3 regions of the Pseudomonas sp. 1L-E-NC-VB-C3 genome follow, and region 1 is predicted to be linked to each of the others. Evidence: riboswitches for the same ligand, from Rfam matches in the RefSeq annotation. Region 1 holds a riboswitch; each other region holds the start of a gene.

Region 1 (5,947 bases):
TCGAGGTCGTTGCTGACACCGCCGAGCAATTGCTGGATCAGCTCGGTGCCGCTATCGGGCAACTCGGCCGTGACCGGATAACCCTCTTCGCGCAAAGCGCGGAGGATGTTCAGCGCCGCCGCTGGCGTATCGAGGCCGACACCGTTGCCGATGCGGCCGTCGCGGGTCGGGTAGTTGGCGAGGATCAGCGCGATGCGTTTTTCGCCATTGGGCACCCGCCCCAGAGCAATCCAGCGCCGCGCCAGTTCGGCGACGAAATCCATGCGTTCAGGTTGGGCGCGATAACAGACCACATCGGACTGGCTGCGCTCGCTGCGCCAGGCCAGATCCTTGAAGCTGATCGGGCGGCTGATGATGCGTCCGTCAAGTTCGGGCAAAGCAATGTGCATCGCCAGATCGCGCGGCCCGAGGCCCTGCTCGCTGTCGCGCCAGCCAGGCTCGTTGTCCTGGGCGCAGATCGCTTGAATCACCGGGATGTTGCGGCGAAACGGGCGCAGATGCGGCGCCTCGGGACTCGATTGGGCAAAACCGGTGGTGTTGAGAATCACCCCCGCCTCGACTTCATCCAGCCAGTCCTCGACCACCGACAAGCAACCGGGTTCTTTCAGACTGGCCACCGCGATCGGCAGCGGATTGAGTCCGGCTGCCTGCAAACGCTGACAGAACACATCGATGAACGCCGTGTTCGCCGCCTGCAAATGCGAGCGATAAAACAACAGCGCCGCCACCGGTTGACCGGGCAGCCATTCGGCTTGCCAGTCGCTCAGGGCAGCGCTGTTTTTCTGTGGGTGATAAATCGCCGTGCGCGGCAGGGTTTGCGGCTCGCTCCACGGGTAATCGCGGGCGAACCATTGGTTGCCCAGGCAACGGAAGAAATCCAGCGCGTTACCCATGCCGCCCTGACGCAGGAATTGCCAGAGTCGATCGCGCACGTCGGCGCTGACCGTGCTCAAGTCGCTGAGCTCGGGGTCCGGGCGGTCATCGCCGGGCACCAGAATCAGTTGCACGCCGCGTTCGGACAACTCGACCAGCCGCGCGACACCGTAGCGCCAATAGGCGATGCCGCCGTGCAGTGAGATCAGAATGACCTTGGCGTGGCGCAGCACTTCGTCGACATACAGATCGACAGAGGCATGATTCTGCACCTGCATCGGGTTGGCCAGACGCAGGCTCGGATAATCATCGGGCAGTTGCTGCGCAGCCTCGGCGAGCAGCGCCAGGCTGGAATCGCCGCTGCACAGGATCACCAGCTCGGCGGGGGTTTGTCCGAGGTCGGCAATGTTGTCGTCCGAGACGAATCCGCCGGGCTGGGTCCTGAGCAGGTGCATGGCTTAAACGCTGAGCGCAGCGCGCAATTGCGCTTCGAGTTGTGCCGCATCAAGCTCCTGACCGATCAGCACCAGACGCGTCACCCGCGCTTCGTCGGCACCCCACTGGCGGTCGAAATGCTTGTCGAAACGCGTGCCCACGCCCTGGATCAACAGGCGCATCGGCTTGTTCGGAATCGCCGCGAAGCCTTTGACCCGCAGGATGCCGTGCTGCACCACCAGTTGCGTGAGCGCGTCGAGCAGCAGGCTTTCGTCGGCTTGCGGCAATTCGATGGAGATCGAATCGAAGGCGTCGTGATCGTGGTCGTCGTCATCACCGTCATGGTGGTGATCGTGGTGGCTGTGGCGGCTGTCGATATGCTCTTCAGAGCCGGCACCGAGACCGATCAGCACGTCGAGCGGCAGGCGGCCATTGCTGGCTTCGACGATTTTTACCGCTGGCGGCAGCTCTTCGGCTACTTCAGCGCGTACGCGAGCCAGGTCTTGCGGGCTGGTCTGGTCGGCTTTGTTGAGGATCACCAGGTCAGCGCTGGCCAGTTGATCGGCGAACAGTTCATGCAGCGGCGACTCGTGATCAAGGTTCGGATCGAGTTTGCGCTGGGCATCGACCTGATCCGGGAACGCGGCGAAGGTGCCAGCAGCGACGGCCGGGCTGTCGACCACGGTGATGACTGCGTCGACGGTGCAGGCACTGCGGATTTCCGGCCACTGGAAGGCTTGCACCAACGGCTTGGGCAGGGCCAGGCCGGAGGTTTCGATGAGAATGTGATCGAGGTCACCGCGACGGGCGACCAGCTCGCGCATCACCGGGAAGAATTCTTCCTGCACGGTGCAGCACAGGCAGCCGTTGGCCAGCTCATAAACGCGGCCGCTGGCCTCTTCTTCGGTGCAGCCGATGGTGCATTGCTTGAGGATTTCACCGTCGATGCCCAGCTCGCCAAACTCGTTGACGATCACCGCGATGCGCCGGCCCTGAGCGTTGTCGAGCATGTGCCGCAGCAGCGTGGTTTTGCCCGAACCGAGGAAACCGGTGACGATGGTGACGGGGAGTTTGGCCAGTGTTTTCATCGGTATGCCCTTTGGCAAGCGGCGGGCATACGGGACGAGAACCGGCAGCGCGCGTGCACGCCGGAAGCATTCGCCACCGGATCACCCCGCCCGGTTGTAGTGAGAATCTGTGACGAGGCAGGTCTCCTGGCTGACGGCGTTCAGGCGTTGGGCCTGGCGTCCATTGCGCCTTCCCGCTGGCTCATCGGTTGAGCTGGCAGTGGCGTGGCAACGAACATCACCGTTCACAGTTGCGGGGGCAGCCGCGGCTTTGACCGCGTTCCCTTCTTAGCTTCGGCGAGTGCCGAAGAACCTCGAAAGCGCAAGGCTACGCATGGGTCCGTCGTGGGTCAATGGTCGGTGAGTCTGAAACTGGGGGTATATCCGTTGCTGCGGTAACGGCTTCTTATGGTTTCGCTCTTACAGCGAGTCCCTTTTTCAAACGCCAAAAAGGAACCAAAAGGCTTTGCCCCGGCGTACGGCCCGCTCGCTGGGGCTCGGGGTACCTTCGTTACGGGACCGATCCGGGCGCAGCGGCTACGGTTTGCTTCGCTGCACCTCCTTCCGCTGTGTACGACTGCGTCGTACGGTCGCTGCGCTCCCACCCCCGGATCGATCCCGTAACGAAGCCTGCCGAAGGGGCAAAAGATCAAAAGCCAGAGCAAAAGCAAAGGCAAAAGCAAAAGATCGCAGCCTTCGGCAGCTCCTACAGTTGGATCGCGCACCAGCTCAAGAACAGGTCGGCTGTCAGGCCGCCTTCGCGAGCAGGCTCGCTCCCACAAAAGCAAAAGCAAAGCAGCGCAGCTGCTCGCGGCGAAGCCGCCCCACTCAACAATGAGCGCAAGCTCGAGTGCCCTTGATCTTGATCCACCGGCGACGTCGGAAGGCTGAGTGGAGGGATTGATCCGGGCGTGGGAGCGCAGCGACCGTACGACGCAGTCGTACACAGCGAGTGTAGGTGCAGCGAAGCAAACCGGAGCCGCTGCGCCCGGATCAGTCCCGGAGCGAAGGAACCCGAGCCTGCGAGGGCCGAACGTAGGAGCAAGCCTTTTTGGGTACTTTTTCGGCGTTTGGAAAAAGTGCCTCGCCGTAAGGGCGAAACCGTAATCAGCAACACCCGCAGCAACGGATATACACACAAAAACACCCGAAAAAAAGCCCCCCCCCCCGCAACGGATCCGCCCCCGGAAATTGACTAAAAACCCAAACCCATGTTCTCCTGCACACCTTGTTACGGGTGCCCCTCACAGGGTGAAACGGGAAACCGGTGAATCATGTGCTTTACTCAAAGCCATGTCAGTCCGGTGCTGCCCCCGCAACGGTAAGCGAGCGAAGCGTCAGATCCACTGTGCCCCGGCATGGGAAGGTGATGCTTGCAGGTCGGCGACCAGCCAACCCCTCGCGAGCCCGGAGACCGGCCCGCAACACCCAGCACGCGCAAGCGCCGCTGAACACAAACAAACCCGCGGTGGGCGGGCGCTGTTCGAAATCCCTGCGTGCCCGGCCCGCAGGGATTTTCATGCGCTCTGTTTACCCGCTGACATTTCAGAGGGAAGCGCTATGTCGATCATCAGTAACACCGTCAGCCACACTGACCACATCTCCAGCAGCACCACACTCGGCCAACGCGTCGCCGCCGCCCTCTTCGCCTCGATCCTCGGTGCCAGCCTGGTCTGGTTCGCCGGTTTCTCGCACATCGAAGCGGTGCACAACGCCGCCCACGATACCCGCCACAGCGCCGCGTTCCCGTGCCACTGAGGCCTGCCGAAATGATCAAGCGTATCGCGCAAACCGCAGGCTTCACCGGCTTGCTGGCCGCCCTGCTGCTGACCTTGCTGCAGAGTTTCTGGGTATCGCCACTGATTCTGCAGGCCGAAACCTTCGAGAAATCCGAACCGGTCGCGCAAGTCCACGAACACGCCGCCGGCACCGCCGCCCACAGCCATGATGGCGAAGCCTGGGAGCCGGAAGACGGCTGGCAGCGTGTGGTCTCGACCACTGGCGGTAATCTGGTGGTGGCAGTGGGTTTCGCCTTGATGCTCGCCGGCCTGTACACCTTGCGCGCGCCGACCAAGACCTCGCAAGGGCTGCTCTGGGGTCTGGCCGGTTACGCCACGTTCGTTCTTGCGCCGACCCTGGGCCTGCCACCTGAATTGCCGGGCACTGCGGCTGCCGATCTGGCTTCGCGGCAGATCTGGTGGATCGGCACTGCCGCTTCGACCGCCGTCGGCCTGGCACTGATCGCCTTCAGCCGTCACTGGCTGATGAAGCTTCTTGGTGTAGCGATTCTCGCCGTGCCGCATGTGATCGGCGCGCCGCAACCGCAGGTGCATTCGATGCTCGCTCCAGAGGCACTGGAAACCCAGTTCAAAATCGCTTCGCAGCTGACCAACGTCGCGTTCTGGCTGGCCTTGGGCCTGATCAGTGCATGGTTGTTCCGCCGCAAAAGCGCAGGCCCATATCAGGCATGACCGATGACCGCGCAGCGCCGACCCTCGTGGTCGGCCTCGGCTGCCAGCGGGGCTGCCCGGCCAGTACGTTGCGTGCGTTACTCGATCAAGCGTTGCAGGCGCACCGCATCGAGCTGCGAGCGGTCAAGGCTTTGGCGAGTATCGACCTCAAGCGCGACGAACCGGGGTTGCTGGAACTGGCCACACAATTGAACCTGCCGCTGCAGTATTTCAACAGTGCCGAACTGGCGCCCTATCAGCAGCGCCTCAGCCATCAATCGCAGATCGCCTTTGAGCGCACCGGCTGCTACGGCGTGGCGGAAAGCGCCGCGCTGGCGCTCGCCGAGCAACTGATTCAGGCGCCGGCGAAACTGCTGATCCACCGGCAGAAATATGCGCAGGCCACGCTGGCATTGGCCGGCGCTGCATAAAATCCCGATAATCCCCGCCATCGATCATGAGCACGCTTCATCTGCAGTGTGCCTGCGCCTCTTCACAAGGATTCAACGATGACCGTCTACTTCATCGGCGCCGGCCCCGGCGACCCGGAACTCATCACCGTCAAAGGCCAACGGCTGATTCGCAGCTGCCCGGTGATCATTTATGCCGGCTCGCTGGTACCCGCAGCGGTGCTGGAAGGTCATCAGGCCGAAATCGTGGCCAACAGCGCCGAACTGCATCTGGAACAAATCATCGATTTGATCAGGAGCGCCCATGCCAAAGGCCAGGATGTGGCCCGTGTGCATTCGGGGGATCCAGGTCTGTACGGCGCGATTGGTGAGCAGATCCGCCACTTGCGTGAGCTGAGCATTCCTTTCGAGATCATCCCTGGCGTGACCGCCACAGCGGCATGCGCAGCACTGCTGGGCGCAGAGCTCACTCTGCCGGACATTTCGCAAAGCGTGATCCTGACCCGTTACGCCGACAAGACCGCGATGCCCGCCGGCGAAGAACTGGCGAGCCTGGCGCAGCACGGCGCGACCATGGCCATTCATCTGGGGGTCAATCATCTGGAAAAGATACTGGTTGAACTGCTGCCGCATTACGGCGCGGACTGCCCGATTGCCGTTATTCACCGCGCGACATGGCCGGATCAGGACTGGGTGGTAGGTACATTGGCGG
Region 2 (5,947 bases), on a different contig from region 1:
GCGATGTGCACGCGTTGGCGTTCCCCGCCGGAGAGGCTGCGCCAGAGGCGGTTGCGCAGGTGCACGGCGTCGACGTCAATCAGCGCTTGCTCGACGATGGCGTCATCGGCGGGCGACCACGGTTGCAGCGCCGACAACCACGGCGTGCGCCCCAGCGCCACCGCGTCGAACACGCGAATGCCATCGTCGGTATCGGCCTGTTGCTCAACCACCGCGAGCGTCTGCGCGATGCTGCGCCGCGACATTTTGCCCAGCGCCTGACCGCCGAGCTGCACATGGCCCGCGCTCGGTTCGCGCAGGCCGGCCAGCAATTTGAGCAGCGTGGATTTACCCGAACCGTTCGGCCCGACAATGCCCAGGGTCTCGCCGCGCTGAACGTCGAGGCTGACACCATTGAGCAACTCGGCACCGCGCACCTTGAAGCTCAACCCAGCACAGCTCAGAACCGTGTTCATCGCGCCGATCTCCGGCCCACCAGAATCAGCGCGAACACTGGCGCGCCGACCAGCGCAGTGATCACGCCGACCGGGATCACCTGACCCTTGATCAGGGTGCGCGACAGCACATCGGCGGCGATCAGAAACACCGCGCCGCCCAGCGCACTGGCGGGCAACAGACGCGCATGGCCGGTGCCGAGCAACAACCGCGCGGCATGGGGAATCACCAGACCGACAAAGCCGATCGAGCCGACAATCGACACCATCACCGCCGTCACCAGCGCGGCGCAGCCAATCAACAGAATCTGCACACGTCGCACTGGAATGCCGAGAGACGCCGCCGAGTCCGCACCAAAGGTGAACGCATCCAGCGCCCGCCGATGCCACAGACAAACGACCAACCCCAACACTGCTACCGGCACCGCCAGCCACACCGACGGCCAGCGCACGCCGCCGAGATTGCCGAGCAGCCAGAACATGATCCCGCGCGCCTGTTCCGAGCTGGCCGAGCGGGTGATCAGGAAAGCAGTGAGGGCGTTGAACAGCTGCGAGCCGGCAATCCCGGCAAGAATGATCTGCCCGGTGCCGCTGGCCGAGCCGCTGACTCGCGCCAACAGGATCACCAGTGCGAAAGCGGTCACCGCGCCGGCAAAAGCACCGACCGACAATGAAATCGCCCCGGCACCGACGCCGAGCAGGGCGACCATCACCGCGCCGGTCGAGGCGCCAGCAGAAATTCCCAGCAGATACGGATCGGCCAGCGGATTGCGCAGCAGCGATTGCAGGATCACCCCGCACGTCGCCAGACCGGCGCCGCAGGCCGCCGCGACCAAAGCGCGGGTCAGGCGATAGTTCCAGACAATGCCTTCGTCGATCGGGTCGAGCACATAACCGGCGCCCCACAGCTTGTTGGCCAGCACCTGCAACACCACGCTCGGCTCGATCGAAGTCTCGCCAATGGCCACGCCGCCAATCAGCGCGACCGACAGCGTCAACAGCACCAGCAGCAAACGGATCAGGCGTCTGCTCATTGCGACAGGTCGTAGCCGTTGATGGCACTGGCCAATTGTGCGAGGCCATCGAAGGTGCGCAGGCTGGCCTGCATGGCCATGGCGTCAAGGATGATGATGCGGTTGTGCTTGACCGCGTCCATGTTGCGCGTCACCGGATCACTGCGCAGGAAGGCGAGTTTCTTCTGATAGTCGTCCGCCGGGAAACGTCGACGATCCATGCGCGCGATCACCAGAAACGTCGGGTTGGCCTTGGCGATGGTTTCCCAGCCGACGGTTGGCCATTCTTCATCCGACTCGACGACGTTGCGCACGCCGAGGGTGCTGAGCATGAAATCGGGAACGCCTTTGTGCCCGGCCACGAACGGCTCGATGTCCATCTCGGCGCTGGAGAACCACACCAGAGCGCTGACGTCTTTGCGCTGCTGGTTTTTCGCGGTGGCGATCGATTGCGCGAGGCTGGCTTTGAGCTGCTCATTGAGCTGTTCGCCACGCGCCTGCACGTCGAAAATCGCCGCCAGTTGGCTCACGCTTTTGTAGATGCTGTCGATGCGAAACGGCGCCAGCCGCGTGCCGTCCGAGCCGACGAGGTTGTCCTTGGCTTCGCAATCGGAGGGCAGCAGATAGGTCGGAATCTTCAGTTCATGAAACTGCTCGCGAGTGCCGACCGCGCCTTGCGGGCCGACCATCCATTCCAGCTCGACGGCAACCAGCTCCGGGCGTTTAGCGATCACCGCTTCGAAACTCGGCTCGTTATCGGCGAGGCGCTCGATCCTGTCGTTCTGTGCTTTGTATGTGCCCAGCACGTCGTTGAACCACAGCGAAGTGCCAACGACTTTGTCGCCCAGGCCCAAGGCGTAGAGCATTTCCGTGCCGGCCTGACCGATGGTCACCGTGCGAGCGGGTGCGTGTTGAAAGGTCAGGCTGCTGCCACAGTTTTCGACGGTCAGCGGATACGCAGTCGGCGCCGCTTGCGCCAGGGCGCAAAGGCTCAGAGCGGTGAGCAGTGTGGCAATGCGGGGCAGCAGCATGGGGCAGTCTCCAAGAGAACCGTACGGGAGCGGGCGGGTACGGTTGGAAACACACCTCGGGCGCGGTCGTGGAAACTGCGCAAGGCCGGCACGGGGAAAATGCGCACGGCACGATGTCCTTCCCGGACACCCCGCCGGTTAGTCAGTCACTGTGCCGGCAGGTCTCCTGACTGATGCGTCATCGCCACGCTCCGGCCTTCCCGGGATTCACCCAGTGGCAGTCGAGGAGCAGGCTCGGCACCTACAGTTGCGGGGGCAGTTCCGATTGATGCTGTGCAAGCATTTCGGATTCCCTATTAATTCCGTGTGGAAACCGGCGGCGGCATGGTAGTCGATTTGCGCGGTGGAGGGGGAGGCGAATCTGCCACAGCGTCGATCTTGTCGTCGGCATTGCAATCTGTCATATGCCTTGGCTAATATACGATTCATATACACATCGTATCGGATTCATATATGGGCATCGTAAAGATTTCAGAGGACATGCACGAGAATCTGCGCATCTCCAGCAACGCGCTCAGTCGCTCGATCAACGCGCAGGCCGAGCACTGGATGCGCATCGGCATGCTCGCCGAGCTGCATCCCAATCTCGACCACAGCGCCATTTGCCGCCTGCTGATCCGCGCCGAACAGAATGGTGGGCTGGATCTGCAACAACTGACTCAGGAAGCCGTCAGCGCATGAGAAACCAGATCAAGATCAACACCCCGGCCGACATCGAAAAATCCCGCGCCGCCGGCAAACTCGCCGCTGAAGTGCTGGCAATGCTGGTGCCGCATGTGAAGGCTGGCGTAACCACCGATGAGCTGGATCGACTGTGCAACGATTACATCGTCAATGTGCAGAAGGCGGTGCCAGCCAATGTCGGTTATCACGGCTTTCCGAAAACCGTCTGCGCGTCGGTCAACGATGTGGTGTGCCACGGGATTCCATCGGGTACGCCATTGAAAGACGGCGACATCGTCAACCTCGACATCGCGGTGATCAAGGACGGCTGGTTCGGCGATACCAGTCGCATGTATGTGGTGGGCGAGGCGACTCCTGAAGCGCAGCACCTGATCAAGACCACCTACGAAGCCATGTGCGCAGGCATCCGTGCAGTGAAGCCGGGCGCAACGCTGGGCGATATCGGCCACGCGATCCAGAGCCTGGCGGAGGCGGAGGGCTTCAGTGTGGTACGCGAATACTGCGGCCATGGCATCGGCAAGGTCTATCACGATGAACCGCAGATCCTGCATTACGGCTTTCCCAATCAGGGCCTGAAGCTTAAGGCCGGGATGATTTTCACCGTGGAACCGATGCTCAATGCCGGCAAACGCCATGTGAAGAACATGCCGGATGGCTGGACCGTATTGACCAAGGATGGCTCGTTGTCGGCGCAGTGGGAGCATATGGTCGCGGTGACGGAGAGCGGGTTCGAAGTGCTGACGGCTTGGCCGGATGAGATTGAAGGGTACCGGGCCATTGGCTAATACCGTGTCGCCTGCTTGCCCTCACCCTAGCCCTCTCCCAATGGGAGAGGGGACTGACCGAGGTGTTGTTGCGAGATACGCCGACGTGCGATACCGAGTCGAACTTACATTTTGAACAGCATGAAGATCGGCTCCCTTTCCCCCTCGCCCCCCTTGGGGGAGAGGGAGTAGATCCAACTGACTCAGCGCAATCAGTGAGCACCGGCAGCCTTGTTCAAGTCGCTCTCGGTCCACTCGGTATAAACACAAGCATCCGCCGTCGCCCAGCGCACCCGTACCGGATCGCCGGCCTTGAGTGGCATGCCCGCTGCCGACAGCGCTTTCACCGTCATCGACGTCCCGCCCGCAGTCACCACGCTGCACGTCTGGCTCTCACCGAGAAACAGCACCTCCACAACATTCGCCGATACTTCATTCCAGCCCGCCGCCAGCGGCTCATCCAGCGCCTGCTGCGTGCTCAGCGCCAAGGCCTTTTCCGGACGCACCATCAGCAGCACATCCTGATCAGTGTGCAACCCGGACGTCAGCCGAATCGACAACGACTGGCCCTCGAAACTCGCTGCTGCATTGCCTTGCGCCTTGAGCTTGAGGAAGTTCGAATTGCCCAGAAACGACGCGACAAATGCATTGGGCGGATTCTGGTAAAGGTCATAACCACTGCCCAGACCAACGATTTTGCCGTGGCTGAAAATCGCGATGCGTTGCGACAGACGCATGGCTTCTTCCTGGTCGTGGGTCACGTAGACGATGGTGATGCCCAGGCGCCGGTGCAGCTGGCGCAGTTCATCCTGCAAGTCTTCGCGCAGCTTCTTGTCCAGCGCACCGAGCGGTTCGTCCATCAGCAGAATGCGCGGCTCGTAAACCAAGGCGCGAGCGATGGCAACCCGTTGTTGCTGGCCGCCAGACAGTTGCGAAGGGCGGCGATGGGCGAACTGTTCGAGCTGCACCAGTTTGAGCATCGCATCGACGCGCTTTTCGCGCTCGGCCGCAGCCAGTTTGCGAATGGCCAGAGGGAAGGCGATGTTGTCGCGTACCGACAGATGCGGGAACAGCGAGTAACGCTGAAAAACCATGCCGATGTCGCGCTTGTGCGGCGGCACGTTGACCAGCGACTGGCCGTTGACGAGGATCTCGCCGCTGCTCGGTGTTTCAAACCCGGCGAGCATCGACAGCGTGGTGCTTTTGCCCGAGCCGCTGGAGCCCAGGAACGTGAGGAATTCACCGTCCTTGATGTCCAGCGAGATGTTATCGACTGCAGCAAAATCGCCGTAGTGCTTGTTCAGGTTGCGCAGGCTGACCAGGGGTTTGTCGTTCTGCTGGGATGCGTCTTTGATCACGGCACTCATGTCGTACTCCTGGGCGCTCAGGCGCTGATTTCGTTGCGCCGGCGCAGGGCGGCGGCGATCACCATGACCAATACCGACAGGCCGATCAGCAGCGTCGAAGCGACGGCGATCACCGGGGTCAGGTCCTGGCGCAGGGTGGTCCACATTTTCACGGGAAGGGTTTGCAGAGTCGGGCTCGCCATCATCACGCTGAGCACCACTTCGTCCCACGAAACGAGGAAGGCGAAGAGGGCGCCGGCGACCATGCCCGGACGAATCGCCGGGAACGTCACCTTGAACACCGCTTGCAAGCGCGAGGCACCGCAGATCACCGCCGCGTCTTCAATCGACTGATCGAACAGCTTCAGCGAGTTGATGATCGAGATGATGGTGAACGGCAGCGCGACGATCACATGGCTGACGACGAAGGCGAACATCGTCCCGGTGTAGCCGAGCTTGAGAAAGAGCGCGTACACCGCCACGGCAATGATCACCAGCGGCACGATCATCGGCAGGGTGAACAGGCCGTAGAGCATCTCGCGGCCGGGGAAGCGTCCGCGCACCAGCGCAAACGCGGTCGGCAAACCGAGCGCCACAGCGCAGATGGTGGTCAGCACGGCAACTTTTAGGCTGGCGGCGGCGGCGTTCATCCAGTCGGGATTGGAGAAGAACTGG
Region 3 (5,947 bases), on a different contig from region 1:
GCGACCAACACTTCGGCGCAATCGTTGATGCCTTCGACCTTGAGTTGCATGAACTCATCGCTGCGCTCGCCAAGGGCTTCGGCGGTGCGGATGCGCTCTTCTTCCACCAGATCGCGGATCTGCCCGCGCAGAGCACGATCGCTGATACGAATGAAGCGCCAGGGCTGCATCAGGCCGACGCTCGGCGCTTGATGAGCGGCTTCAAGCAGACGACGCAGCAACTGCGGCTCGACGCTGCCGCCGGTGAAGTGGCGCATGTCGCGGCGCTCGGCGATGGCCTTGTAGACCGCTGCGCGTTCGGCTTCGGAGAATGTGTTGTCGGTCATGGCCCCATCGCTGGCAAGCCAGCTCCCACAGGAGATCGCATTTCTTCAGGAAGCTCACCATTCACTGTGGGAGCGAGCTTGCTCGCGAAGCCGGCCTCACTGTCTGGCGCAAACAATGCCGCAATCGCAGTCGGATTCGATGGGAAATAAAAGTGCACGTACGACGCCGTCATCCGCCCCTCGCGATAAACCGCCTCAGCGCCGCGCCCGCCATTGGGACTCAGCCCACGGGCAATCGGCGTCAGCTCTGTGGTGGTCAGGGAATGATGATAGGTATGCCCACGCAACTCCCCTTCCGGCAATTCAACCGCCTGCAACGCCAGCGCCGCCAGACGCTTCTGCATCACCGCCTCGCCCTTGAGCAAACCGACCAGCTCAGCACGGGTGCCTTCCACGTCGGTCAGCGAATCAAGCAGATAAAGCATGCCGCCACACTCGGCGAGCAACGGCTTGCCCGCCGCATGGTGCGCGCGGATCGCCGCCAGCATCGAGGCGTTTTGCGCCAGCGCGACGTGATGCAACTCTGGATAGCCGCCCGGCAGATACAGGCTGTCCGCCTCGGGCAATTGCGTGTCGCGGATCGGCGAGAAGAAGCGCAATTCGGCGCCCATCGCCCGCAGCAGATCGAGACTGGCGCCATAGGTGAAGGCAAAGGCTTCATCGCGGGCAACGGCGATGCGCACACCTTTTAATAGAGGCTCGGCGGCGATGATCTCAGGCGCGGCGAATTCTACGGCGGGTGGCAGCGCGACCTCGCAACTGCTGGCCAGCGCATCGGCGGCCGCGTCGAGGCGCAGATCCAGATCATTCAATTCGCTGGCCTGAACCAGGCCGAGGTGGCGGCTCGGCAATTCGATACCGGTTTCGCGGGACAGCGCACCGTACCAGCGCAGACCTTCGGTGAGGCTGCCTTCGAGCAATTGCGCATGGCGCAAGGTGCCGACGCGGTTGGCCAGCACGCCAGCGAACGGCAAGTCCGGCTGATACTTGGCCAGGCCCAGCGCCAAGGCGCCAAAGGTCTGCGCCATGGCGGTGCCGTCGATCACGCCGAGCACCGGCACACCGAAGTGGCGCGCCAGATCAGCGCTGGATGGCGTGCCGTCGAACAGGCCCATCACGCCCTCGATCAGAATCAGGTCAGCCTCGGCGGCGGCTTCCCACAACAGCCGGCGACTTTCCTGCTCGCCGACCATCCACATGTCCAGTTGATACACCGGCGCACCGCTGGCGCGCTCGAGGATCATCGGATCGAGAAAGTCCGGGCCGCATTTGAATACGCGCACCTTGCGCCCCTGATTGCGATGCAAACGGGCGAGTGCGGCGGTGACGGTGGTCTTGCCCTGACCGGAGGCCGGCGCGGCGATCAACACCGCCGGGCAGTGACGTGGTTGCTTCAAAGTTCGACGCCTTTCTGCGCTTTGATCCCGGCCTGAAAGGCGTGCTTGAGCATGCCCATCTCGGTAACCGTGTCGCCCATCTCGATCATTTCCGGCTTGGCGCCGCGACCGGTGACCACCACGTGCTGCATCGGCGGGCGCGCTTGCAAATCGCTGAGCACCTGATCGAGATCGAGGTAGCCGTGCTTGAGGGCGATGTTCAATTCATCGAGCACCACCAGACCGATCGAAGGGTCGCGCAACAATTCACGCGAGACTTCCCAAGCGGCGGTCGCAGCGGCGATGTCGCGCTGACGATCCTGGGTTTCCCAGGTGAAGCCTTCGCCCATGACGTGGAAACGCACCTGCTCGGGGAAGCGGCGGAAAAACAATTCTTCGCCGGTGCTGTTGCGGCCCTTGATGAACTGCACAACGCCGCACTGCATGCCGTGGCCCATCGCGCGGGCGAGCATGCCGAACGCCGAGCTGCTCTTGCCTTTGCCATTGCCGGTCAGCACCAGCACCAGGCCACATTCGTCGGGCGAGCTGGCAATGCGTTCGTCGATCACGGCTTTCTTGCGCTGCATGCGCGCCAGATGGCGTTCGTCACGCTCGGGGGAATCAGTCATGGGGGAGCTCTCCGTTGAGGCTGGATAACGGCGGGCAGGAACAAGAATAGACGGCAAAAAGCCTGGCATCGCCCACCGTGATGCCGCTGAGATGGATCAGGCCGGTCTCCGGGCTCATGAGCGGCGTTTCGCCGGACTGCGCGCCTTCCCGCTTCTTTCGAGGCAGTGGCTCAAGGCGCAGTTTTCACTCATTTACCGTTGCGGGGGCAGCGCCGGGATCGTCGTGGCTTCGCTTGAAGACCACCCTCACCGGCTTCCCTGTTTCACTCTGTCGACGCGGGGCCACAGAGCACCTGAAACAAGCGGCGAAGGTTAGAGGGTTGGGGGTGGAGCGTCAATTGAAGAGGCGCTTTGCGCGCGAATAACTGCCGCTGATCCATTGTGCAGCGGCAATCTTGTGCCAGACTGCGACAAGTGATATCAAAGAGCCATGCTTTTCCCGAAAAGCCCATTACAACAATAAGGATGACGACGATGCAAGGCATGATCATCAGCAACCCGCGCCTGGAATTTCTGCGCCCGGTGCTGGAACGCTGGTTTGACTGTATCGATCGCTACAACACTGTACGCGGCGACAACGACACGCCGTACTGGCACGACGAGAAAGCCAATCTCGGCCTGCTCGCGGCAGCGGCGTGGATGGCTGAAATGGTCACGCTGAACGACACGGCCACGCGCAAACAGAACGAAGAAGGCGAACGCAATGCTCGCGCCGACCTGCTGATTGCCGGCGCCGAAGACCGCGCGTTCATTCAGGCCACGCAACGCTGGCCACGGGTCAACAACCTCAACCTGACCCAGGCCCTGCTCGACATCACCGTTGATGCCAAGCGCATCAGCTACGCCAGCGATCTCAAGCTCGGCTGCCTCTTTGTTGCTCCGCAAAAACCTCAGCACAGCGCCAGCCCCGAAGAATTGCAGGACATGGTCGACGACCTGCAAAAGGAACACACCTGCGCCGTGGCCTGGTATTTCCCCTACGCCTATCGCAAATTGCACAGCGACGCGGGCAACTATCATCCGGGCATCGCCGTGCTGTTCAAGGAAGCCCGCGGTTGAGCAGTTGAACCATCGGGCCTGCGCCCTCCTCTATGTTTAGGAATGCATTCATAGGGAAGATCAGCAATGCGCAAGGCCCAACTCGCTCTTATCATCGCCGTCGCTGGCGGGCTCGCCGCCTGCGGTGAAACCTCCAGCCTGCAAGTCTCCGACGGCACCGGCCCGTCGCCGAAACTGCCCGAACCGAACAAGACGCTGATCCCGACAGTCAACATCGCCCCGGCGGTGGGCTGGCCGGACGGCGCGAAACCGACCGCAGCGGCCGGCACCCAGGTCGCCGCGTTTGCCGAAGGTCTTGATCACCCGCGCTGGCTCTACGTGCTGCCCAACGGCGATGTGCTGGTGGCGGAGACCAATGCGCCGCCCAAGCCCGATGACAGCAAAGGCATTCGTGGCTGGGTGATGAAGAAAGTCATGGGCAAGGCCGGCGCCGGCGTGCCCAGCCCGAACCGCATCACCCTGCTGCGTGATGCCGACCACGACGGCGTCGCAGAAACCCGCACGGTGTTCCTGCAGAACCTCAACTCGCCGTTTGGCATGACGCTCGTCGGCAATGATTTGTATGTGGCCGACACCGACCGCCTGCTGCGCTTCAACTACGAGCCGGGCGCCACCGAGATCAAGACCCAACCGATCAAAGTCGTCGACTTGCCCGGCGGCACGCTGAATCACCACTGGACCAAAAACGTCATCGCCAGCAAGGACGGCAACAAGCTCTACGTCACCGTCGGCTCGAATAGTAACGTCGGCGAAAACGGCCTGGATCAGGAAGAAGGCCGCGCGGCGATCTGGGAAGTGGATCGTGCGACCGGCAATCACCGGATCTTCGCTTCGGGCATTCGCAACCCCAACGGCCTCGCCTGGGAACCTACCAGCGGCGCATTGTGGACAGCAGTCAACGAGCGTGACGAAATCGGCAGCGATCTGGTGCCGGACTACATCACCTCGGTCAAGGACGGCGGCTTCTATGGCTGGCCGTTCAGCTACTACGGCCAGCACGTCGATGTGCGGGTCAAACCGCAGAATCCTGATCTGGTGGCCAAGGCCATCGCTCCGGATTACGCGGTCGGTCCGCACACCGCTTCGCTGGGCCTGACCTTCGCCGAGGGCAACCGCTTGCCGGCGCAATTCAAGGAAGGCGCATTCATTGGCCAGCACGGCTCGTGGAACCGCAAACCGCACAGTGGCTACAAAGTGATTTTCGTGCCGTTCAGTGGTGGCAAACCGACCGGGCAGCCGGTGGATGTGCTGACCGGCTTCCTCGACAAGGACGAGAACGCGCTGGGCCGCCCAGTTGGCGTGGTCATCGATCAGCAAGGTAGCTTGCTGGTGGCGGATGATGTCGGGAACAAAATTTGGCGCGTTTCGGCCAGCAATTAAGCTAAGCGCAACGCAAAAAAAGTGGGAGCGAGCCTGCTCGCGAAGCGGTGTATCAGTCAAATCATTGTCGACTGACACTCCGCCTTCGCGAGCAGGCTCGCTCCCACATTTAGTTATGCATACGCACTAGGGGTTATGCGCCAGCTGCCCCGGCTGCAACACCCGCTTGGCGCTCAGATACGCCTTCTGCCAATACGCCTTCGACAGGCTATCGAGCTTGACCGTGCCGCCCGTGGCCGGCGCATGCACGAAGCGCCCCTCGCCGACGTAAATCCCCGCATGACTGACCTGCGAGCCGCCATTGGTGGCGAAGAAAATCAGGTCGCCGGTCTGCAAGCCTTCCTTGCCGACATTCGGCGCCTGCATGACGATCATTTCGCGGGTCGAGCGTGGCAGCGAAATTCCCGCCGCGTCGCGGTAGACAAACCCGATCAGACCACTGCAATCAAAGCCCGAATCTGGCGTGTTGCCGCCCCAGCGATACGGCGTACCGACCAGGCCGAGGGCACGGAACAGCACGTCTTCAGCAACGGGGGAAAAAGCCTGGGAGGGAGCGAACACGATCGGCGCGCGAACCACAGGGGCTGGCGGCGGTGTACGGCTGGCGCAGGCGCTGAGCAGCGCGGCGCAAAGGATCAAGGTGAGGCGGGCCGACATCGTCATAAGCAGAACATCCTGATCTGGCTGCGGCTTTCTCTGCCGAATGGACAGAAACAAAACTGCCTGCGTCATCACGCAGGCGGTTTGCCATCAATATAGATTCAGGATTCTAGCGGCTACGCGGCAAACTTCAAGTAAGACTTTAACTTCACCTTGTAAAGTTTAGGTCTACTCCGTTGCCGTGCCGTTTTGTCGCCGCGAACGCAGCGACATGCAGGTTACTTGCGAGCGGTGACCACGGTCGGCGCCATGGCGAGTGCACGCTTGGCTTCGATGAAGGTCTTGCTCCAGTAGCTGTCACCCAGGCTGTCGATGCGAACACCGCCGCTGCGACGACTGCTGGAGTGAATGAACTGGTTGTCACCCAGGTAGATGCCGGCGTGACTGACACGACCGCGACGACCATTGGTGGCGAAGAACAGCAGATCACCCGGCTCAAGGTTGCTGCGCGAAACCAGGGGCGCATCAACGTTGATCATTTCGCGAGTGGAGCGCGGCAGGTTCATGCCCGCCTCTT

What was found. A riboswitch is a leader RNA that binds a small molecule or an ion and turns the genes downstream of it on or off. The one in region 1 is predicted to bind cobalamin.
Region 2: another riboswitch for cobalamin. It lies ahead of AC0Z5Z_RS03560 (ABC transporter substrate-binding protein); the one in region 1 lies ahead of AC0Z5Z_RS17230 (CbtB domain-containing protein).
Region 3: another riboswitch for cobalamin. It lies ahead of cobO (cob(I)yrinic acid a,c-diamide adenosyltransferase); the one in region 1 lies ahead of AC0Z5Z_RS17230 (CbtB domain-containing protein).

What each region holds. Positions count from the first base shown of each region.
Region 1 is NZ_JBXAWD010000010.1:47,100-53,046, reverse strand. Features, by position in the region: gene cobN (cobaltochelatase subunit CobN) at 1-1,328, opposite strand, end outside; gene cobW (cobalamin biosynthesis protein CobW) at 1,332-2,396, opposite strand; cobalamin riboswitch at 2,496-2,707, opposite strand; cobalamin riboswitch at 3,594-3,812, shown strand; gene AC0Z5Z_RS17230 (CbtB domain-containing protein) at 3,936-4,133, shown strand; gene AC0Z5Z_RS17225 (CbtA family protein) at 4,145-4,846, shown strand; gene AC0Z5Z_RS17220 (cobalamin biosynthesis protein) at 4,843-5,256, shown strand; gene cobM (precorrin-4 C(11)-methyltransferase) at 5,335-5,947, shown strand, end outside.
Region 2 is NZ_JBXAWD010000002.1:6,249-12,195, forward strand. Features, by position in the region: partial or broken gene AC0Z5Z_RS03550 (ABC transporter ATP-binding protein) at 1-359, opposite strand, end outside; gene AC0Z5Z_RS03555 (FecCD family ABC transporter permease) at 452-1,468, opposite strand; gene AC0Z5Z_RS03560 (ABC transporter substrate-binding protein) at 1,465-2,478, opposite strand; cobalamin riboswitch at 2,618-2,811, opposite strand; gene AC0Z5Z_RS03565 (ParD-like family protein) at 2,932-3,159, shown strand; gene map (type I methionyl aminopeptidase) at 3,156-3,947, shown strand; gene AC0Z5Z_RS03575 (ABC transporter ATP-binding protein) at 4,139-5,293, opposite strand; gene AC0Z5Z_RS03580 (ABC transporter permease) at 5,311-5,947, opposite strand, start outside.
Region 3 is NZ_JBXAWD010000007.1:255,855-261,801, reverse strand. Features, by position in the region: gene bluB (5,6-dimethylbenzimidazole synthase) at 1-326, opposite strand, end outside; gene AC0Z5Z_RS14055 (cobyrinic acid a,c-diamide synthase CobB) at 323-1,723, opposite strand; gene cobO (cob(I)yrinic acid a,c-diamide adenosyltransferase) at 1,720-2,331, opposite strand; cobalamin riboswitch at 2,414-2,643, opposite strand; gene AC0Z5Z_RS14045 (hypothetical protein) at 2,806-3,390, shown strand; gene AC0Z5Z_RS14040 (PQQ-dependent sugar dehydrogenase) at 3,457-4,770, shown strand; gene AC0Z5Z_RS14035 (C40 family peptidase) at 4,897-5,433, opposite strand; gene AC0Z5Z_RS14030 (C40 family peptidase) at 5,649-5,947, opposite strand, start outside.